DNA from 4 places in the Bifidobacterium sp. MSK.13.1 genome. Region 3 is predicted to be linked to each of the others. Evidence: riboswitches for the same ligand, from Rfam matches in the RefSeq annotation. Region 3 holds a riboswitch; each other region holds the start of a gene.
The links. A riboswitch is a leader RNA that binds a small molecule or an ion and turns the genes downstream of it on or off. The one in region 3 is predicted to bind thiamine pyrophosphate.
Positions count from the first base shown of each region.

Region 1: it holds a riboswitch for thiamine pyrophosphate, as region 3 does, so the genes downstream of both, thiS (sulfur carrier protein ThiS) here and tenA (thiaminase II) in region 3, are expected to answer to the same signal.
Region 2: it holds a riboswitch for thiamine pyrophosphate, as region 3 does, so the genes downstream of both, KSY55_RS03205 (solute carrier family 23 protein) here and tenA (thiaminase II) in region 3, are expected to answer to the same signal.
Region 4: it holds a riboswitch for thiamine pyrophosphate, as region 3 does, so the genes downstream of both, thiC (phosphomethylpyrimidine synthase ThiC) here and tenA (thiaminase II) in region 3, are expected to answer to the same signal.

Region 1 covers NZ_JAHOMM010000001.1:517,139-522,918, forward strand. The annotation lists gene KSY55_RS02160 (MarR family winged helix-turn-helix transcriptional regulator) at 1-128, opposite strand, end outside; gene KSY55_RS02165 (aldo/keto reductase) at 245-1,297, opposite strand; TPP riboswitch at 1,402-1,505, shown strand; gene thiS (sulfur carrier protein ThiS) at 1,854-2,048, shown strand; gene thiF (sulfur carrier protein ThiS adenylyltransferase ThiF) at 2,176-2,889, shown strand; gene KSY55_RS02180 (thiazole synthase) at 2,985-3,899, shown strand; gene KSY55_RS02185 (amino acid permease) at 4,026-5,540, opposite strand.
Region 2 covers NZ_JAHOMM010000002.1:112,196-117,975, forward strand. The annotation lists gene KSY55_RS03200 (coenzyme F390 synthetase) at 1-2, opposite strand, end outside; gene KSY55_RS03205 (solute carrier family 23 protein) at 48-1,481, opposite strand; TPP riboswitch at 1,462-1,565, opposite strand; gene gltB (glutamate synthase large subunit) at 1,781-5,780, shown strand, end outside.
Region 3 covers NZ_JAHOMM010000002.1:412,794-418,573, forward strand. The annotation lists gene KSY55_RS04615 (energy-coupling factor ABC transporter ATP-binding protein) at 1-556, shown strand, start outside; gene KSY55_RS04620 (pyridoxal phosphate-dependent aminotransferase) at 634-1,797, opposite strand; gene ppgK (polyphosphate--glucose phosphotransferase) at 1,954-2,721, opposite strand; gene KSY55_RS04630 (glycosyltransferase family 2 protein) at 2,964-3,977, opposite strand; TPP riboswitch at 4,094-4,204, shown strand; gene tenA (thiaminase II) at 4,290-4,964, shown strand; gene KSY55_RS04640 (YhbY family RNA-binding protein) at 5,090-5,395, opposite strand; gene KSY55_RS04645 (energy-coupling factor transporter ATPase) at 5,467-5,780, opposite strand, start outside.
Region 4 covers NZ_JAHOMM010000002.1:140,730-146,509, reverse strand. The annotation lists gene KSY55_RS03330 (SdpI family protein) at 1-57, opposite strand, end outside; gene KSY55_RS03325 (autorepressor SdpR family transcription factor) at 69-371, opposite strand; gene KSY55_RS03320 (sugar O-acetyltransferase) at 662-1,291, opposite strand; gene KSY55_RS03315 (5-methyltetrahydropteroyltriglutamate--homocysteine S-methyltransferase) at 1,596-2,717, shown strand; gene KSY55_RS03310 (low molecular weight phosphatase family protein) at 2,863-3,237, shown strand; gene KSY55_RS03305 (GNAT family N-acetyltransferase) at 3,311-3,856, opposite strand; TPP riboswitch at 4,049-4,151, shown strand; gene thiC (phosphomethylpyrimidine synthase ThiC) at 4,355-5,780, shown strand, end outside.

The sequences.
Region 1 (5,780 bases), on a different contig from region 3:
TTGAACTCAAGCTCGCGAATAATGAATGGCTCGCCCTTGGAATCACGCGACATCGCCTGCTGCATCTGAGACTTCTTACCCCAGACCACTTTCATCAGCTTGTCAAACGACTCCCGCTCGAAGCCCACGCTTCACCTCGCCTTATTCGATGCCCATCAGTTATGTCTCGATAATATCTTTTACTGTAAACATTTTTCGATCGCAACGTGCAAGTACAGGAAAACGCCCAAAAAGGAAACGATAATCAGCAAGGAAGCATCGCAAGCTCTTCTTGAGTGAGCTGAAGTTGCGTTGCAGCGAAGGAATCGTTGATTTCCTGCGGATTGCGAGCGCTGGGAATGGTGAACAGACGTTCGTAACGGGTCAATTCCCACGCCAGCACCACACGCTGGTAGGAGCAACCACGTTGCGCGGCAACCGTGCGGAACGGATCGTACGCGCTCTGATCGAACGTATCGAGGAATCCGCCGAGCGGCGACCAACAGACGAAAGCGAGCCCCAATTCGGCGCAATGCTCCATCGTATGTTCCGGATCGGGATGCGACGGCGAGAACTGGTTTTGCACGGCGACCAAGCCGCTGCCGATAATGCCGCGCGCAAGATCGATCTGCTCGTTATTCACACGGGAGATGCCCGCATATTTGATCACGCCTTCGTCGAGCAGCTGCTTCAACGCGCCGCATTGGTCTTCGTAAGGCACCGCGGGATCGGGGCCATGCGAATACAACAGGTCGAGCGTATCGACGCCCAAGTGCAACGCGGACTCCTTGGCGTCACGAATCATGGTTTCGGGGCGCGAATCCGCCATCCACCCGTATTGACTGCCCGCCGCCTGCAAATGCTGGCGTTCCTCGCCAGGCCGACGGCTGCATCCCTCAGAATCCCGCCCCTGAGTGTCCGATTCTGGTGAATCGGACATCTGTACCCCAAATCCGGCACCCTGTTTGTCCGATTCTCCAGAATCGGACACAGGAGCAACAAAAGCGGGGACCTCCATGGTGCGTCGATAGCCAGTTTTCGTGGCGACCAGCACTTCATCTCGGGGGCCATTCCACGAAGTGAGCGCATCACGCACCAACTTTTCGCCGTAGCCAAGGTCTTCCGCAGTGCCGGTGCCAGGCTCGCTCGGCAGATAATATGACCAAGCCGTGTCCAAATAGCGAACACCCGCGTCCAAACCGGCATGAATCGTACGAATCGCGGTATCGCGATCCGGGCGCCCCTCAATCGCCAAAGCCATCGTTCCCATACCAAGCCGAGGAATCGCAAATCCTGCCAACTCGCCGTCCATCATCATCTTCCCCTTCCTTGCAAGCACTCAGCCGATTCGCACATGTTCACATCAAGACTAACCCAACGTGAACCGGCGCAAGCTTGTCGGGCGCGTGCGCGAAGATGAAGGCACAACCGAACGGGAGCCGAAAGGCTGAGAGGGAGCTCATAGAGCTTCGACCGAGGACTTGATGCGGGTAATGCCGCCGTAAGGAGACGGGTTGTTCACGCCGCAAGACGTATCTCATCTTCCGTTCGCGATAACCGAATATCGCGTGATTAGGGTCACGGAGGGGCGCACCACCTCATAGGGTACGGTTCCTTCGGCGACCCTTTTTTCGTACCAACCTTGAGTGCCCGATTCTGCAGAAACGGACGCACAAGCGGCTCGAACAAGCGCCTACGTGTCCGATTCACCAGAATCGGACATTCGTGGACTGAAATAGATGCCGTGCGTGTCCGATTCTGCAGAATCGGACATTTAGAGACCGACAATGAACCTCCGGATGTCCGATTCACCAGAAACGGACATCCGGAGTGCAGGAAAGCATGTGTCATGACAGACACAGAAGGGAACCGCAATGATCATCAACGGTAAGGAAGAGAACATCGCCACGCCGATCACCGTGGCCGAACTGATCGAAAGCAAGGGCCTGCGCGCCGACCGCGTGGCTGTCGAGCTCAATGGTGAGATCGTGCCTCGCACCCAGCGTGCGCAGACGCAGCTCAAGGGCACCGATACGTTGGAAATCGTCACGTTCGTGCAGGGCGGCTGAACCACTTTCAAAATTTCTTGCGATTACGACCGGCACAATGCACGCGTAACAATCGCAAGAACATACAAAACACAACCAACCCGGCAAAAACAACGCACGAACGGAAAACGAGAATACGAGAACAACCATGACTTTTGAACCATCCGCATCGCAGGCGCAGATCGACGCCCGCCAGCACGCTTTCGACAACCAGCCCGACCCGACCACGCTCGTCAGCCGCGAAGAAATCCGTGCGGCCCTGCTCGACCGTCATACCGCAGCCACGCAAGACAAGCTCGACGCGGCGCACGTGGCCATTTGCGGCTGCGGCGGCCTCGGATCGACCATTGCGGTGGCGTTGACCCGCATTGGCGTCGGTCACCTACATTTGATTGACTTTGATCGCGTGGATATGACGAATCTGAATCGTCAGCAGTATTTTTTGAAGGATCTTGGGCAGTACAAGACGGAAGCATTGCGCAGTAACTTGCGTCAGATCAATCCTTTTATCGATATCACCATTGATACCGTGAAAGTGACTGACGAGAACGTGCCGACGCTGTTCGACAATGAGGATATTATTTGCGAAGCGTTCGACGTGCCGGAAAACAAGACGATGCTGGTGAATGCCGTGCTTGAGAATCTGCCGAACAAGAAGCTGGTGAGCGCTTCTGGAATGGCGGGATTCCGCAGTTCCAATTTGGTGAATACTCGTCGCGTTTCGAAGAATTTCTACTTCTGCGGCGACGGCGAAACCGCTCCGGTGCCGGGCGCTGGTCTGATGGCACCGCGCGTGGGTGTGGTCGCCTGCCATGAAGCCAATATGATCACTCGCTTGATTCTCGGCGAAGAAGACGCCTGACAGCGAAACGCAACCACAAACGCAATTGCAATTGCAATCGCAAATCGCAAATCGCAACGAATGACACAACACTAATCGCATAGTAAGGATTAACCATGAGCACCGAAAACACGATCACCACCGCGGAAAAAGACTTCGCGGCGGCACCGAACGCCACGCTCGACGAGCTGGTCGGCACCACCACGAACACCGCACTGCTGCCGGAACCGGATGCGCACGCGTATGACGAAATCGCCACCGGCGACGCCGATCCGTTGATCCTCGGCGGACACAAGTTCACGAGCCGCTTCATTCTCGGTTCCGGCCGCTACGATCTGAACCTCATCAAGGCGACCATTGAGAACGCGGGCACGCAGATCGTCACCATGGCGTTGCGTCGCTGCCGTACCACCGAAAACAATCTGCTCGATTACATTCCGAAAGGCATCACCATGCTGCCGAACACGTCCGGCGCACGCAATGCCGAGGAAGCGGTGCGTATTGCACGTCTCGCCCGCGAAGTGTGCCAGACGGACTTCGTGAAGGTGGAGATCGAACATGAGGCGAAGTATCTGCTGCCCGACAATGAGGAAACCATCAAAGCCACGAAACAGCTGGCAAAAGAAGGCTTCGTGGTCATGCCGTACATGTTCCCCGATCCGATTGCGGCGAAGCGTCTTGAAGACGCGGGTGCGGCTTGCGTAATGCCGCTCGGCGCGATGATCGGCTCGAATAAGGGTCTGCGTGCACGCGATTTCATTGAAGTGATCATCAAGAACTCTAATGTTCCGGTGATCATCGACGCTGGTATTGGCCGTCCGAGCCAGGCTGCGGAAGCCATGGAAATGGGCGCGGACGCGGTGATGGCATACACGGCCATCGCTTCCGCCGGCAATATTCCGCTGATGGCACGCGCGTTCAAGAAGGCGATCGAAGCGGGTCGTGAAGCGTATTTGTCTGGCTTGGGCAAGGTTACGGAAGATCATGCCGTGCCGTCCAGCCCGACGAACGAGGCCGACTACATCGGCTGATTTGCGCTGGATCCCGTAATGGGGATTCGCGCAAAGACCATGCTGAAAGGGGCGTTTGCCGAATGTACGTGATGCACTCACGTTCGGCAAACGCCCCTTACTTGTATCCTGCGTTACCTGCAAACGTTACTGCTGCAAGGCTTCCTTAAGATCGCGATTCTGGAATCGTTCGTGTAGCAGGCAATATCCGCCAAACGCAACCAGCCAAATCAGACCGGCAATCGCAGAACCAATCGTGTCCGTCGACAGGAACAACGTGACATACACGAGCACAAAGAACGTGATCGCAATCCAATCAAACACCTGCCAAGCGGGCATGACGAAACCGTCCGGTAGAAAATCGCTGCTCTGACGATACCTGTGGTGGGCGAGCATCGTCAGCACGTAAATGAAAATCACCACAGCGCTGGCGGCCGAAGCGAATAGCACGAACGCGCCGGAAATACCCGGAATCGCGTTGATGATCGGGGAGAACAGAATCATGCAACCCGAAGCGACGATCGCCTTCGCAGGCACCTTGTGGTCGGAAACCTCAGCCAAACGCGCCATCGCAGGCGACTCGGAATCCGAAGCAAGCTGATACAAGTGACGACCGGCTGAATAAATCAGCGAATTCAACGCCGACGCGGCAGCCGTAATCACCACGAAGAACACCAGGGCGGCGGCCCAATCAAGACCCGCATATTTGAACACCATGATGAACGGCGAACCGAACGAGCCATCGGAATTCTCGTGAAAGTTACGCCAGGGCACAATAGCCATGATCGCGATCAGCGCGCCCACGTAGAAGATCAGAATACGCATGATCAGCTCGTTCACCGCCTTCGGCAGCACCTCGCGCGGATTCTGCGTTTCCGACACCGTGACACCCACGAATTCGATGAGCTGGTAGGCGAAAAACACCATTTGGAAGCTCATGAAGAAGTTCATCCAACCGTTCGGCGCGAGCTGGAAGCCGTCGGTGATATTCGTAAGGCTCACCGTGGCACCCGACACCGTGCCGTCCACGCCTTCGATGTGCGTGGCGGGGTAGCTGAAGCCGATGATCAGCATCACGATGGCGGTGACGATCAGACCGACGATCAGCGTGATCTTGATCATGGAGAACCAGAATTCCGCCTCGCCGAACACTTTCACCGCAATCAGATTGATGCCGGTGAGCGCTACGAGGAAGCACAGTTCGATCAACCACTTCCACGAGTTCAGGTCTATGCCGAATGTGCCGAAGAACGTTACGAAATATGTGCTTACGGCGGTGATTTCGGTCATGCCGGTCAGAATGAGCACGATCCAATACGTCCAGCCGGCGAACTTGCCCCACCCGCGGCCGAGATAGCGCGTGATGAAGTTGATGAACGTGTGCTGGCTAGGATCACTGTACATCATTTCGCCGATGGCACGCATCAGCAGGAACATAATCAGGCCAACGCCGATGTACACGAAAATGATGCTCGGGCCGGTCAGTGCGATCGACTTGCCGGAGCCTAGGAACAGGCCGGTGCCTATGGTGCCGCCGATGGCGATGAACTGGACGTGGCGGTTTTTCAGGCCTCGCTCCATTTCGTTGCTTTGGTCGAGGCTTTCGACGGATTTGATGTGCGCGGCGCTTGAGCCCGCGGAATTGGTGTTCTCGGAAGTCATAATGTTCACTACCCTACCCCGCGAACCGCACATTGCGCCCGCCGAAGCTTTGTTTTTGGGCACGTACGCAGATTTTGCGGCACTGGCGCATCCCGTTTGTGGTCAACCGTGCCCAGCCGACCACCTTATTCCCGTATTTTCGCCTCGCCATACCCCCTGCCGCCCTATCTCGCCTATATATGGCAGATTCACGAGGTTGACCGCTACTTGCTCGCTTGCGTATGGCACTTGCTCACGGCA
Region 2 (5,780 bases), 300 kb from region 3:
ATATGCGGTATTCCTTTCTATAAACGATACTGATATTCGAAAGCAAATCAGATCTGCGACGGAACTTCAGCTTCGCTGTTTCCTTTACGACGATTGATCAGATTCGGCAGGTCGATCAGCAGTGCCTTGAGAATCACCACACAGAACGCCCCAACCAGAATCGAATTGGAGAAGAACACGTGAGCGCCGCCCTCCAAGCCGCTCAACGCGCTCGGCAGCGCGATGCCCAACAGCAGGGACAATCCAATGACCGCCTGGGAACGGTCGTCCGACTCCACCTTGCGCAGCGTATTGAAGCCCGTGCTGATCAGGCTTGCCGCGGCCGGCAGGAAAATGCCGCCGATCACAGGGGAAGGAATCAACGACAATACCGCTCCGGCCTTCGGAATGAAACCAAGAACCACAAACACCACGCCGGCGATGATCACCGGCACACGGGTACGGGTCTTGCCCTCATCCGTGACCTTAAGCAACGCGACATTCTGCGGATACGCGGTAGTGGTGAAACCGCCGATCAGCGAAGAAATCGCGGAACCGGCAGCCTCGCCGGCCAAACCATAACGAACCTGACGATCCTCAAGCTTGACGCCCTGGATCTCACTGGCCGCCTGATACACGCCAAGCGCCTCCATAATCGCAACCATATATGCGATGAAGAACGGCACAAACACCGCCGCATCAAAGTCAAAACCGCCATACGGCATAATCTGAGGAAGACCAAACCAAGGCTTCGACGCGACACCGGAAAAATCAGCCATGCCAAATACCATCGAAAGCGCAGTGCCGGCAACCAGAGCAATCAGATAGGAAAGCGCCCTGACCATACCCTTGCCGAACTGGGAAAGCGCCACCACCAGCACGCAAGTCACGATAGACACGGCCAACGTCTTCGGATCGGCAAAACCATCATCGCCGGGAGCGCCACCAAGAAACTCGCTCAACGTGAAACGCGACAGCGAAACGCCAACCAGAAAAATAATCACGCCCGACACCATCGGCGCGAACAGAAAACGCATCTTCTCAATCACACGGGTCAGACACAGCACCAAGAAAATCAGCGAACTGACAAAAATCGACGTACCAGCGGCAGCCAACGAACCAGCAGTGCCCGCAGCGATCATCAACGCATCGAACGCGGCGGACGGACCCTGCACAATCGGCAAACGCACCAACCTCGTGGCCTGAATCAATGTGACCAAACCAGACACAATGAAAATGGCATTCACCATATTTGACGACAACGCCAACGGCAAGCCAATGGCACCAGCCACAAACACCGGATCAAGCCACACATTGGACACCAACACATGCTGCAAACCCAGCAGCACATTCTTCGGAGTCAACTTCTTCGAACCCGAACCAAGCTGCTCAGGCACCTGCGACGCATCAGACACGCCAAATCCCTTCTCTTTCCACGAAACACACGGCCAAACACCAGCCGTCAGCACAGAGAAGACGCGCACGCGCACCGTTCGTAACATCCCTACGCAGGCACTACCCTGTTCAGGTCATAAGGGTCCGGGCAAACGCCCATCTCAGCCACATCGGCTCCCCTGTACTCTTCGGACAACCACCAGCATAACGACACGCATCGATACCGGCAACCACCACAACCCAACACATATCCTCCACATTTTCCCAAGAAAAAACAGTCTTGACTTTTCCGAGTATTCGTTATATGGACACGCGAAACGTATTTGATACAGGGGCGCGGTATTCTAAACCACGCATTAAAGAACCGCAAGACTTTTCTTGCCCAAAAACATTGAAGGTGGTTTCGGTGACTTTCCACGCCCCGTTAGATCTCACGATCCATGATTCCCAAGGTATGTACGATCCCGGCGCCGAGCACGACGCCTGCGGCGTGGGTATGGTCACCACCCTCAACAAGCGCCCCGAACGCAAAATCGTCGACGACGCCATCGAAGTGCTCGTCAACCTCAACCACCGCGGAGCCGTAGGCGCCGAAGAAAACACCGGCGACGGCGCAGGCATCCTCATGAGCATGCCCGACGAATTCATGCGCGCCACCGCAGGCGTCGAACTGCCCGAAGAAGGCCACTACGCCGCCGGCATCGCATTCCTCGACCGCGACATCGCCACCTCCGGACAACAAGAACAAGCCATCGCCAAAATCGTGCGCGAAGAAGGCCTCGAAGTACTCGCATGGCGCGTCGTACCCACCAACCCGGACGGACTCGGACTGCAGGCGCTCGCCAGCATGCCCGCGTTCAAGACGCTGGTCGTGGCCGACCCCGAAGGCCAGCTCGCAGGCATCGAACTGGACCGCAAGACCTTCCGCATCCGCAAGCGCGTCGAACACGAGGTGGGCATCTACTTCGCGTCCCTGTCCGCACGCACCATCACCTACAAGGGCATGCTCACCACCATGCAGCTCAAGCCCTTCTTCCTGGATCTTTCCGACGAGCGCATGAAGGCGAAGATCGCCATCGTGCACTCCCGCTTCTCCACCAACACGTTCCCGAGCTGGCCGCTGGCCCAGCCGTTCCGCCAGCTGGCCCATAACGGCGAGATCAACACCATCCAGGGCAACCGCAACTGGCTGTCCGCACGTGAAGGCCGCCTAAGCTCCGAACTGCTCGGCGAATTCAAGCCGCTGCTGCCGATCGCTACCCCGGGCTACTCCGATTCCGGCACGTTCGACGAATGCCTCGAACTGCTGCACCTGTCCGGACGTTCCATGCCACATGCCATCTCCATGATGCTGCCGCCGGCATGGGAGAAGAACGACCAGCTTGACCCCGATGTCAGGGCGTTCTACGAATACAACAATACGCTGATCGAACCGTGGGACGGTCCGGCGCACATCATCTTCACTGACGGCACCCAGGTCGGCGCGCTGCTCGACCGCAACGGCTTCCGCCCCGGCCGCTGGCAGCTTACCGACGACGGCTACATCGTGCTCGCATCCGAAACCGGCGTGCTCCCGGAGAACGCCGAGGAACACATCGTGTCCAAGGGCCGCCTGGAACCGGGCAAGATGTTCCTCGTCGATACCAAGGAAGGCCGCATCATCCCGGACGAGGAGATCAAGAAGTCCCTCGCGTCCCAGCATCCGTACCGTCAGTGGGTCGAAGGCAACACCGTCGAGATGAGCCAGCTGCCCAAGCGCGAGCACGTCAACCACTCCGGCCAGTCCGTGCAACGCCGCCAGCGCGCCTTCGGCTACACCGAAGAGGATCTGAAGCTGCTGCTCGCCCCGATGGCCAACACCGGCAAGGAGCCGCTCGGATCCATGGGCAATGATGCGCCTATGGCCGCGCTTTCCTCCCGCAGCCGCATGCTGTTCGACTACTTCACCCAGAAGTTCGCGCAGGTCACCAATCCGCCGCTCGACTGGGAGCGTGAAAAGATCGTGACCTGCCTTGAATCCGCCATCGGTCCCGAGCCGAACCTGCTGGCCGATTCCGAACTGCATGCCAAGAAGATCCTCATTCCGTTGCCGGTGCTCAACTCCGACGAGATGGCGCAGCTCAAGCGCCTCGACCGCGCCAAGATCCTCGGCGGCTACTATAAGCCGTTCGTCGTCAAGGGTCTTTATCAGGTCGCTGGCGGCGGCAAGGCGCTGAAGGAACGTCTCGACGAGATCTTCCAGGAAGTCGACGAAGCCATCGAAAACGGATCCAACTTCCTCGTGCTCTCCGATCGCGACTCCAACTACACGTGGGGACCGATTCCGTCGCTGCTGCTCACCTCCGCGGTGCAGCACCATCTGCTGCGCAGACACACGCGCACCCAGATCTCCATGGTCGTCGAGGCCGGCGATGTGCGTGAAATCCACCATGTCGCTCTGCTGATCGCCTATGGCGCGGCGGCCGTCAACCCGTATCTGGCGTTCGAATCCGTCGAAGACCTGTCCCGCAAGGGCTATCTCAACGTCGATGCCGAAACCGCGGTGAAGAACCTGACCAACGCGTTGTCGACCGGCGTGCTCAAGATCATGGCGAAGATGGGCGTCTCCACCATCATGAGCTACCGTGGCGCACAGCTGTTCGAAGCCATCGGCCTGAACAAGGACGTCATCGACGAATACTTCACCGGCACCACCTCCCGCGTCGGAGGCGTCGGACTCGACGAACTGGCCGAAGAGGTCGCCATCCGCCATCGCGTGGCCTACCCGTCGCAGTGGACCGCCCGCCCGCACCGCAACCTGCGCACCGGCGGCGACTACAAGTGGCGTCGTACCGGCGAAGACCACCTCAACGACCCTGAAGCCATCTTCCTGCTGCAGCAGTCCACCCAGCGCGGTGACTACGACATGTTCAAGAAGTACTCGGCGCACATCAACGACACCTCCAACCGTTTGATGACGCTGCGCGGCCTGATGAAGTTCAAGTCCGATCGCAAGCCGATCGACATCAGCGAGGTCGAACCGGCCAGCGAGATCGTCAAGCGTTTCTCCACCGGCGCCATGAGCTATGGCTCCATCTCCCAGGAGGCGCACGAGACCCTCGCGATCGCCATGAACACCATCGGCGCACGTTCCAACTCCGGTGAAGGCGGCGAATCCGAAGACCGCATCAATGATCCGCTGCGCTACAGCAAGATCAAGCAGATCGCATCGGCACGTTTCGGCGTGACCAGCGACTACTTGGTGCACGCCACCGACCTGCAGATCAAGCTCGCCCAAGGCGCCAAGCCTGGCGAAGGCGGACATCTTCCTGGCGCCAAGGTTCCGCCGTGGATCGCCAAGGTGCGTCACGCGACTCCGGGCGTCGAGCTCATCTCCCCGCCGCCGCACCATGACATCTACTCCATCGAGGATCTGAAGCAGCTGATCAACGACGCGAAGATGGCCAATCCGAAGGCCCGCGTGCACGTCAAGCTCGTTTCCGAGTTCGGTGTGGGCACCATCGCCGCAGGCGTTGCCAAGTGCCATGCCGACGTGGTGCTGATCTCCGGCTACGACGGCGGCACTGGCGCGGCTCCGCTCAACGCCATCAAGCACGCCGGCACCCCGTGGGAGATCGGCCTGTCCGAAACCCAGCAGACGCTCGTGCTCAACGGCCTGCGTTCCCGCATCACCGTGCAATGTGACGGCGAGCTCAAGACGGGCCGCGACGTGGTGATCGCAGCCCTGCTCGGCGCCGAGGAATTCGGTTTCGCCACCGCCGCGCTGATCGTCGAAGGCTGCGTCATGATGCGCGCCTGCCAGAAGAACACCTGCCCGCAGGGCATCGCAACCCAGGATCCCGAACTGCGCGCACGCTTCAAGGGCAAGCCGGAACATGTCATCAACTTCTTCATGTTCATCGCCGAGGAAGTACGCGAGCTGCTCGCCCAGCTCGGCTTCCGCACCTTGGAAGAGGCCGTCGGCCATGTCGAATGCCTCGACCAGAACGAAGCGATCAAGCGTTGGAAGTCTGACGGCATCGACCTGAGCAACGTGCTCATGCAGCCGGGACCGGTGCCGGGAACCATCCTGCACCAAACCATCGAGCAGAACCACGAGCTCGACAAGGCGCTCGACAACAAGCTCATCGAGCTCGCGCAGCCCGCCCTTGAGAAGAAGGAGCCGGTGCGCATCGAGATGCCGATCCGTAACGTGTACCGTACGCTCGGCACCATGGTCGGCTACGAGATCACCAAGCGTTACGGCGAGGAAGGCCTGCCTGACGACACCATCGACATGACGTTCCATGGTGCGGGCGGCCAGTCCATCGGCGCGTTCATTCCGCGTGGCGAGACCATCCGCGTGTACGGCGAAGTCAACGACTACGCGGGCAAGGGACTTTCCGGCGGACGCATGGTCGTGCGTC
Region 3 (5,780 bases):
CGCGAATGGTGCTGCGTATGATCCGTCGGTGAAACGTGATCTGAAACGTATCGAATCGATGATCGGCCGCGTTCGTCGCGAGGAAATTCCGAACAGTTATTACAAAGCGGATTCCATTCGCGAGGCGATTGATGAACCGTTGAAGAAGCATAAGGTGCCGGAAAGCGAACGCCAGGCGATCATCGGCAATCTGTTCGCGCATTTCGATCTGGCGGCGGTCGCACGTGAGCCCGCCTCCGCATTGGATAGCGAGAAACGTCATCTGCTGGCGATCGCTTCCGCATTGAGCTTCTCCCCCGCGGTGATCGTTGCCGACGAGCCGACCAAGGGTTTGGACGAGGTGGCGTCCGCGCATGTGGCGAAAGCTCTGTTCAGTTACGACAAACAGGTAGTGTTCGCCACGCATGACACGGAGCTGATCACACGCGCGGAATATGCGATCGACCGCACGCTGGTGGTCGACGATCATCAGGTGGTGTTCGACGGTGGCCCGCATGAGGCCGTGGCCTTTTACACGGACCTCATCCGCGCTAAATATGAGGCTTCCAAAGCCTGACCATACCCACGGATTATTCCCGTTCCCCACATGTTGCGGCTCCTTCATCGGTGTCGACGATGGAACCACAACATGTTTCAGCCGATCATTGTGTTGACGGTGTCAAGCACCGTCTGAACGTTATGCCTGAATTCGTCGGGTTCCGGCAATAACGAGATCGCGAGATAGCCGTTCGACGTCATATCGAAGAAATAGCCGGGCTGTCCTGAAATTCCGTGCTTTTCGATCATGGACAACACCAGTTCGTTCTCGTCAAGCACGCTGGGCACGCGCAAAAGCACATTCCATCCGCCTTCGGCACGCAACACGCTGACCATGCCCTGCTCGTCATCATCCAGCATGGTATGCAAGGCTGCGAGGTTGGTTTGCACGCGCTCTCGCACGCGCGCGGTCTGCGCGGCTGCGGCGCCCAGCATGGCGGGGATCTGTTTGGCGATGATCTCACTCATTGGCAGATAGTCGTCGGCGACCACGTCGAGTCTGCGCTTGGCCTCATCCACTTCAGCCGCCGGGCCGGACACTTGGATCCAACCGACTTTGGCATGTGGCGCGGCCAACGTCTTCGAGAACCCATCCAATGCGAATGTGAGCGTGCCGGTCTCCCCCGCGAGACGCGCGTTGCCATCGAATGGTTCAAGATCATAGTCGTAGAACACCTCATCGGCGATGATGGCCACCTCATGGTCATGACAAAGCCGCACAATGGCCTCACGTTCCGACGCTTTGACGTACGATCCGGTCGGATTGTTGGGATTGATGAGCACCAGCGCGCGGATGCGGCCGCCATCTTCACCTTCAAGCGCTTCGCGTAGTTCGGCCACGTCGATGTACCAGGATCCGTCGAAACGTTGCTGGTACTCGATCATGTCGACGCATTCGAGTCGTGCGATCGATTCGATGAGCGGATATCCCGGCTTCGGTGCGAGCACGGCGTCACCTGCATTGCAGAGCAGTTTGATCAGCCATGAGTACGCTTCGGACGTCGAGCTCAATATGTATAGGTCGTCGGCGGTAGCGGTATTGCCTTGTTCATGCAGGAATGCGGCCAGCGCTTCGCGTGCGTATCGTTGCCCGCGTGGCTCCGCTCCATAGATGTCCGGCAATAGTTCCGACGCGAGCGCATGTTTGGTTGGATTGGAGTCGTTGAGTTTGCCGAGTGTGATGCCGTTTGCTTTGGCTTCCGCTTCGGCTTTGGCGATGGGATTGGGCTCGCTGATATCGACTCTGGAGGAAAAACGCATGGTCTCCACCATACTCTCTGGGTTGCGCAAGTGTTGCATCGAGCAAGAAGGATGCATTCGCCATGCGATCATCAGAGGAATAACAAGAGCCGTCCGACGGATGAATCGGACGGCTCTCGCTTATATGAAGGTTAGGAACCTTTATGGTTCACGACATCACTTCTGCTTGATGCTTGCGTAGTACGCAGCGCCGATGATGCCAGCCTCATTGTGCAGCTTGGCTGCGACGATCGGGGTCTTGATGTCGATGTACGGCAGGAACTTCTCGGACACGCGGGACACGCCACCGCCGACGACGAACAGCTGCGGATCCAAGTAGAACTCCATCAGGGAATAATACTTGGTCAGACGCTTGGCCCACTTCTTGTAGCCCATATCGAGCTTTTCACGAATGGAGGATGCCGCGTACTTCTCGGCGTCACCCTTGCCCTTGAGCAGTTCCAAATGGCCGAGCTCAGTGTTCGGAATGAGCTCGCCGTTGAAGATCAGCGCGGTGCCGATGCCGGTGCCCAGCGTGGTGGCGACGACCAGGCCGTCCTGGCCCTTGGCTGCGCCGAACTGCTGTTCGGCAAGACCGGCCGCATCAGCGTCGTTCACCACGGTGACCGGACGGCCGCAAGCTTCGGAGAACACTTCGGTGACGTCCACGCCAACCCAGGACTGGTCCAGATTGGCCATATAGCCGAGCTTCTCGCCAACATGAATCGGAGCGGGGAATGCGATGCCGACCGGAGCGGACTCAGGAACCTCAAAATGCTCGAGCTGCTGGCGAACGATTTCGCCAACGGCCTTCGGAGTGGAAACCTCCGGGGTGAGGATCTTCAGACGCGGTTCAGCAAATTCGCCCTTCTCGAGGTTAACCGGGGCTGCCTTAATGCCGGAGCCGCCAATGTCAACGCCAAATGCCTGTGCAGTTTCAATCATCTTCGACCTCTCCTATCAAGGTACATAGTGGGTATATCGAACCGGTAAACGCCATAGTAACTCGCCCCATGCCCCAAAACGCGCCGACAATACACAATTGGTGAATACGATTGCATAATCTGTCGCAATGAAACGCAAATATTTGCGATTGTTTTCTGCAAACGATTCGCCCCATGCCAACGCAACGCATCGGCATGGGGCGAATCATAAGAAAATAACCGTCTGAAGACGGTGTAGCCACATTACTTGAGCGGCGGCATCGGCTTCCAATCCGGATCATGCAGCAGCTTGCGCGAATCCCACCAACCCTTGACAATCTGCACCAAGCCGGTCTTGGCATGCTCACGGTCCACCATCACCAAGCGAATGACCTCCTTGGCGGCGGTCAGCAACGTGCCAAAGCCGAACATCAGCGGACGGTAATCGCCGAACGACATGAAATAGCGTGCCATGTAGCCACGGTTGCGCATGATGTGGTAGCGGTTCATGTCGGAAGTGGAGTTGAGCTGACGCACGCCGGCGATATCCCAGTTACCGATCTCGCGCGTACGTCGCAGGATCACGTCGGGCACCACGATCGGATTGGTGACCTTGCTGGCGCGATAGCCGTACATCGTATCGTCCCAGTAGATGAAGAAGCGGGGATCCGGCAAACCGATCTGTTCCACGATATTACGGCGGAACAGGCCGCCTTCAAAGCATAAGGTGTCCATCACACGATAGCCGGGACGCCCGAACGCGGCCGGAGCGATCGGATTGGGAATGCCAAGAGGCACGATGAAATCGTACTGCCAGTAGAACGGGCCTCCGTCGTAGTCGTATCGGCTTCCCTGGATCACATCATGGCTGCCGGTCCACTTGGCGAGCCTTTCGATGGCCTCAGGCATCACGGCCACGTCGTCGTCCATCACCCAGAACCACTCCGCACCCAGCTCGTATGCCTTCTTCACACCTGCGGAGAAGCCGCCTGCGCCGCCGAGGTTGTCGGATTGCGGCGCGTACACCACACGGCTTTCGTTGCCCGACTGGTCGGCGATGGTATTGCCCCACTGCGCGGTGACCGCTTCACGGAAATCGTCGACCATGCCTTGGGTCGCCTCGCTGTGCTCGTTGTCCACGACGATGATACGCCATGGCGCCACAGTGAGTTTTTCGATGGATTCGAACAGGGTGGCGAGCAGCTGCTGACGCCTGTACGTCACCACGACGATAGCCAGCTTTTCGATGGTGTTCTTCGCAACTTGCTTTTCAGTCATACGTTCCATTCTTGCACTCGCCCTCAACCGAACATCGCCTGTGTTCGCATCATGCGGCACGATTCCATTCGACGGACGGGCTCTTGCACATTTCGTGCGGCTTTGCCATAATGTACGGCGTAATGCAGGGGAACCCGTGTTCGTCGGGTTGAGATGGGCCAAGTGAGGCCTGAACCCTTTGAACCTGATGGTTAACACCAGCGTAGGGAGGCATGTCTAGTGACTGCTGTGACATCAACAACCGATTTCGATTATGAGTTCGACGCCGCCAAAGGCATCCAACGCGACAATCTTCCGCCGTTCGCGCAGCGCATGCGCAAGGCCGCCGACCTGGTTTGGGAGGAAGGCTACCAGCAGCCGTTCATCCGCGAGCTTGGCGAAGGCACACTGCAACGCGAGCGTTTCGCCTTCTATCTGCTGCAGGATTTTCGTTATGTGAACGATTACGCCAGAGTGCACGCTTTGGGGTTGGCCAAGGCCACCGACCCTGAAATCATGGCGTTCATGCTCAAGGTGCAGAACGGCGCCCTGCAGGTCGAGACCGAAGTACACCGCTCCTACTTGGCCAGCTATGGCATCACCGAAGAGCAGATGAACAATGTGCGCCAGTCGGCCTTCGCGCGTGCCTACACGTCGAATATCCTTTCCATCGCCTATGGCAAGGATATTCTCGACATTCTTGTGGCCGTGCTGCCGTGCGCCTGGGTGTATGCGGATTATGGTTATCGTCTTGCCGCCGAGTTCGCGGACACGCTCGACGACAATCCGTACAAGAGCTGGGTCGACATGTATAAGACCGACGAGTTCTGGCAGGATTCCGTGTGGCTGCTCGAACATATCGAGAAACTGGTGGCCGACGCGAGCGAGGAGCGCAAGCGCGAGCTGATCGACATTTTCGTGACCGGCGTGGAGAACGAATACATGTTCTGGGCCAGCGCGTACGACATGCAGTACACATGGAAGCCCGAATGGAATCAGGCGCGCTGATAGCACTCCTTCATGGGGTTTCCTGACTTCCGATTGTTTATTTTCATTGCAGCAAGGCGGGTGTCTTCTGATTGGTTTTCAGAAAGCACCCGCCCTGTTATGTTTGGTCGCGTCAGTTTCCCGCTTTATTCGCGTACGAGGCGGATATGTTCCACGTCGTCGCGATGGGAACGGCGGTAGAGCACGAAACGGTTGCCGATGACCTGCACGAGTTCCGCGTTCAGTTCTTCAGCCAATCCCTCGCCTGCTTCCTTGGCGGTCAGACCGGATCCGTCGAGCACGGAGCACTTGATGAGCTCACGCTTTTCGATGGTTTCGTCCGCCTGCTTGATGGCGTTTTCGCTCAGATCGTTCTTGCCGACCTGGATGAGCGGATTGAGCTTGGTGGCCAGGCCTCGCAGCTGCTTGACCTGCTTCTTGGTTAATGCCATAACTTGTTCCATTCCTATCTATGATGCTTGCTCAAGAGTAGCGTGAGGACGGTAAAATCCGCCGACTGCCTTCAGTTTAGTCCAGCGATCAGAACCAACGCAGCCACATATGCCACAACCACACCGCCCGCGGCAATGTCTCGTTTGGCGATGCTCATCACGCGCCAATGTGTGCGTGCGATACCCTCTTCATAGCATCGCGCGTCGAGTGCGAGACTGAGATTGTCGGCATGGCGTATCGCCCCTGCGAACACCGGAATGATGATGGAAACCATCGCCTTGATACGCTGCACGAACGTTCCCGTTTCGATGCTGCCACCTCGAGCCGCCTGTGCGTCCGCAATGGCTTTCGCCTCGCTTCCCAGAGTGGGCAGGAACCGCAGTG
Region 4 (5,780 bases), 270 kb from region 3:
CTTGTCTTCGGCATTGTTGATGTTGTTTTTTAAATCGTTCAAGTTGTTCCCGCGCATAAGACCCTCCTTTATTTATTGTCTGTTTGATCATTCGCTTGATTGACGTTTCCATCGCCGTCCATGAATCCCATGAACCATCCGATCAGATCCTGCATCACCGTGGTGTTGAGACTGTAGATGATGTTCTGCCCGTGCCGTTCGTCGGTTACCAGTCCCGCGGTTTTCAACGTGGTCAGATGGTGGCTGATCGACGGTTTGCTCATGTTGAATTGTTCCGCAAGTTCACCAGCCGTCATGTCACGTTCGCGCAGCAATTCCAAAATGCGCCGTCGCGTGGGATCGGAGAGCGCTTTGAATCCCTCCCCTGCCATACATTCCTCCTTCACTTCGCAATGTTCACACATTTTCTTATTTAGATAATTATCTAAATATCTACCGCGGACATGCGTGCGTTACGTTTCGCACGTTATGGTGGGAAGCATGATTGATTGGAGCAACCAGGACTGAGTTTTCAAAGAAGGCGCACCTTGCCCGTGTGGTGGAGCAATGGTGCGCCCGGTATTTCGCTTGACAGTCGCAAATTATGAGATCGTGGATCTGTCATAACGACTAGTCCACGATGATTCGACCTGTTTGAACGGTTGGTCGATAGTGATTTGTTTTACTGCTTCTGGTCATAGGGTGGGTTGATCATGCGGTCACGCCAATAGTAGACGTCATCATGTTCGCCGATTTCGCGATACACCTTGCATGGCTGTCCGAATGCGACCATATTGGCGGGAATATCTTTGGTAACCAGCGAGCATGCGCCAATCACCGAATTGTCGCCAATGGTGACGCCGGGAAGCACGGTAACGTTGGCGCCCAACCACACATTACGGCCGATGGTGACCGGCAGAGAATACTGTGTGACCTTCTCGCGCAGGTCAGGACGAATCGGATGGCCGGTGGTAATGATAGTGCAGTTCGGGCCGATCATGGTATGTTCGCCGATATGCACTTCACCATCATCAACTAACGTAAGGTTGAAATTGGCGTAAGCGTGCGCACTGAAATACGTGTTGCATCCCCAATTGGCATGTAACGGCGGTTCGATATAAGCGTCCTCGCCGAATTCGCCAAGCAGTTGGCGTGCGATTTCGTTGCGTTGCGTCATTTGACTGGGGCGGGTTGCATTGAAGTCGTATAGCAGTTCCATCTGTTCCTTCTGTGCTTTGATCATCTCTTCGTCATCGCAGGTGTAGATCAGTCCGGAATTCATAGTGTCAAGCACTCGTTGCGGCACAGTCATGGCAGCCTCCTTGCAGTCGTTCATGTCCGTTGCGATTATATACGAACACAACGCAACTCATGTCGTGATTCCGCATGCCTTTCGCGATTCTTTGCACAATCATCGGCCGCGCGTCTGCCAATATCGGAACGCCATGCAGTGTCATTTGCCCCCATTTATTCCAGCATTGAAAACTCTGCGGACGGACGGAAGTACGTTGTCAACCAGGCGGATGGAATGCGTCGCGTTCGCAGGTGGTGGGATAGCATATTGTTGGTTTTGTCGTTGTGATTGTTAATCGCAAATCAATAGCCAAAGGAGAATCATGGCATATTCCAAGAATGCGCCGTTCCGCGCCGATGTGGTCGGTTCTTATCTGCGTCCGGACGAACTCAAGCAGGCTCGCGCAGATTATGCTGCAGGCACCATCGATGCCGCTGGGCTGAAGGCCGTCGAAGACAGGCTGATCACTGATCTGGTTGCCAAGCAGAAGGCCGCCGGCCTGCATGTCATCACCGATGGGGAATTCCGTCGCGGCTGGTGGCATTTCGATTTCATGTGGGGCTTCAACGGCGTGGACCATGTTTCCGCCGCCCATCGCGTTGCCTTCCATGACGAGGTCACTCCCGCCGACACTGCCACGGTGACCGGCAAGCTCGACGGACACGATCATCCGTTCGTGGAGCATTTCAAGTTCGTCAAGCAGTTTGAAGATGACAATACCGTTGCTCGCCAGACCATGCCTTCCCCAGCGCAGACCCGTTTCGTGCTTACCGGCAACAAGAACGCCTACCCGTACGACGAGTTCTACAAAGATGACGACGAGCTGACCGCGGATATCGTGGCCGCATACCGTCAGGTCATTGCCGACCTGTATGCCGCCGGCTGCCGTAACGTGCAGTTCGATGACTGCACTTGGACTCGCCTGTGCGACAAGAGCGTGCGTGAGCGTCTCGGCTGGAGCGATGAGGATGCGGCCCGCCTGCAGCAGGAGAATCTTGACGTGATCAACACAGTGATCGCAGACCAGCCTGATGATTTGGTGATCAACACCCATATCTGCCGTGGTAATTTCCATTCCACGTGGCTGTCGTCCGGCGGTTATGCTCCGGTCGCAGCCAAGCTGTTCGGCGAAGAGAACGTGGACGCCTACTATCTGGAGTTCGACGACGACCGTTCCGGTGACTTCGCGCCACTGGCTGAGGTTTCCGGCGATAAACAGGTTGTGCTTGGCCTCGTCACCTCCAAGAGACCGGAACTTGAAGATCCGGAAGTGATTAAGGCTCGCATCTCCGAAGCGGCCCAGCATGTGCCGCTCGACCGCTTATGCCTGTCCACCCAGTGCGGTTTTGCCTCCACTGAGGAAGGCAACAAGCTCACTGAGGAGCAGCAGTGGGCCAAGATCGCACTCGTAAGGTCCATCGCCGAAGAAGTCTGGGGCGAATAATCCAAGCCAATGCCCGGTACGACCAGCTTATGACATGGTCGTACCGGGCATTGTGTTATTCGATGATGTGAACGCGGAGCATTGGGCGAAACGTATAATACGGGACAGCAATCGTGAAATCATAACATCGCAGACAGGGAAAGCTATGAGAAAAGTGGCTTTTATTTGCATGCATAATTCATGCCGCAGCCAGATTGCCGAAGCGTTGGGAAAGCATCTACGCGGAACCGATTGTGATTTTTATTCCGCAGGTGTGGAAACCAAGCCGCAGATCAATCAGGATGCCGTACGACTCATGAAAGAGCTTTACGGCATCGACATGGAGAAAACGCAATACTCCAAGCTGATTTCGGATATTCCAAAACCTGACACCGCGATCTCCATGGGCTGCGACGTGGGATGTCCCTATATCGGCAAGGCTTTCGACGATAATTGGAATCTGCCAGATCCAACCGGGCACAACGATGAAGCTTTCATTGACGTCATCCGTCGCATCGAGGAAAACATCATGAAGCTCTAAAGGGTCTTGACCAGCATCCGTTCGAAGCCCACCAAGACCCTTCCAAAGCATTCTAGGTTAGCTTCTAGCACAATCAGCAGGCAGCTAAATTTTGCCAGCGTGATTTGGTAAGAACATTCACGTGCCCGACACGCACCTCGTGCATAAGAGGCACCGGCACCTCATCACACGTGTGATGATAGACAAAACCAACCTTCTCCTGCACCCGCTTCGACTTCAGATTGCCGTCATAATAACCGCACCAAATCGCACTCATACCAAGATCAACAAAACCATGACGGATAACCTCCTTGGCTGCCTCCGGCATATAACCCCTCCCCCAGAAAGGCTTGCCCAGCCAGTAACCCAACTCACACTCATCATCACGATCCGTCATATCCGTATGACCATTAAGCTTTAACTCAATCGAACCAATGGGGTTATTGCTGCCGCGCTCGCAAATCGCGTAGCATTCCTTGCCATTGAGCACATGACGAATCGTATTGAGACTTTCTTCTTTCGATCGGTGTGCGGGCCAGCCCGCGACAGGCCCGATATCCGGATCTTTCGCATAGGAGTACAAGCTTTCCGCATCTGTTTCCGCCCAAGCCCTCAATGTCAGCCGTTCCGTTTCCAACATGTAGTCGACCTCTTTCACACGCAATGCATTGAACTGAAGTATAGATTAGCCTGCAAGGAGAGTTTGCTGTGAGTTGCGCGGCGGAGGCGTGACGCGGATGGAGGCGATACATGCGAAAGTGACGGCTGGCCTGACTCTCCTGTGGGCTTCGATGAAAGTTACGTCCAGTGCAGGGCGTAGATTCATAGCCAACACGTAAAGCAGGGGGGCTCCCCAACGGAGCTGAGATAGGCGAATGCCTGACCCTTTGAACCTGTTGGTTAACACCATCGTAGGGAGCGAAGAATGAGTGTCGTAGCGCACACGCATTGCCAGCGTCAATTGGCATCCGTAAAAGTCTGCGCAGCAGATGCGTCGACCAAACAGTCTGCATCACGCAATCATCAATCGTGATTCCGTTTTCTATCCCGTATAACCGAGCATACGGGCGCGTCAGCATACCCATTGCCTGCGAAATCAAGTTTTCCCAACCCAAAACATCATAATCAAGGGGGAATCATGAGCAATTATCCATATGCGTCGATGCGAGACAGCTTCGACCTGAGCGCCTATTTTGTGGTAGGACCACAGGATTGCAAAGGCCGACCGATCACCGACGTCATCGATGACGCATTGCGCGGGGGCGCAAGCTTCATCCAACTGCGCGTCAAAGACGCTGACGCGAAGGATCTCACCGACATGGCGCGTGATATCGCGCAAATCATCGAAGACAACAATAAGTCGGATTCCGTGGCATTCGTGATCGACGACCGTGTGGACGTGGTCTGGCAGGCCCGCAGCAAAGGCATCAAGGTTGACGGCGTGCACATCGGACAGACCGATATGGAACCGCGCGAAGCCCGTGCACTGCTTGGCGAAGATGCCATCGTGGGCTTGTCCGCCGAAACGGAAAGCCTGGTCAAACTCATCAACGAATTGCCCGACGGCTGCATCGACTATATCGGTGCGGCACCACTGCATGTTTCCGTCACCAAGCCGGAAGCGTCCGTAGGCGGCAATGACGGTTCCGGTCGCACGCTTGACGAAGAGCAGATCAACACCATTTGTTCAGCCAGTGGTTTTCCGGTAGTGATAGGCGGTGGCGTGACCGCAGATGATATGGAGATGCTGGCGCATTCAAAGGCGGCAGGCTGGTTCGTGGTGTCCGCGATTGCAGGAGCTGATGATCCGGAAGCTGCAACCCGCAATATGGTAGCGCGCTGGAAAGCCGTACGTGGCGACACGAAGCACGGGTACGCGCCGCGCGTGAAAGCCCAGAAAACAGCGGAAATCAACACTGACAACACAGCCGACGGCGCATCCGGCGAAAAGAAGTTCACCAATGCGAAGGAAGCCAAGGCCGCCTCCAAGCTTGCCAAGCAACAGCGCGTCGACATTGCCGCACGTGATTCCAAGCAGCGAGACAAAGCACATATTCGCAAAACCACGCCGGTGCATTTCGAAAACGAATTCGGTTCCTACGATCTGCAAGTGCCGTACACTGAAATCAAACTGTCTGACACTCCTGGCGTCGGACCGAACGCACCATTCAAGGATTACAACACCGAAGGTCCGAAATGCGATCCGAAGGAGGGTCTCGCTCCCCTACGTTTGGACTGGATTCTTGACCGTGGAGACGTCGAAGAATATGAAGGACGTCGCCGCAATTTGGAAGATGACGGCAAACGCGCCATCAAACGTGGCAAGGCTTCCAAGGAGTGGCGTGGTCGCCAGCATAAGCCGATGAAGGCCAAGGATCATCCGGTGACGCAAATGTGGTACGCGCGCCACAACATCATCACGCCGGAAATGCGCTATGTGGCGGAGCGCGAGCATTGCAGCGTGGAATTGGTACGCAGCGAACTGGCCGCAGGGCGTGCGGTCATGCCTTGCAATATCAACCATCCCGAAGCTGAACCCATGATCATCGGCTCGAAGTTCCTCA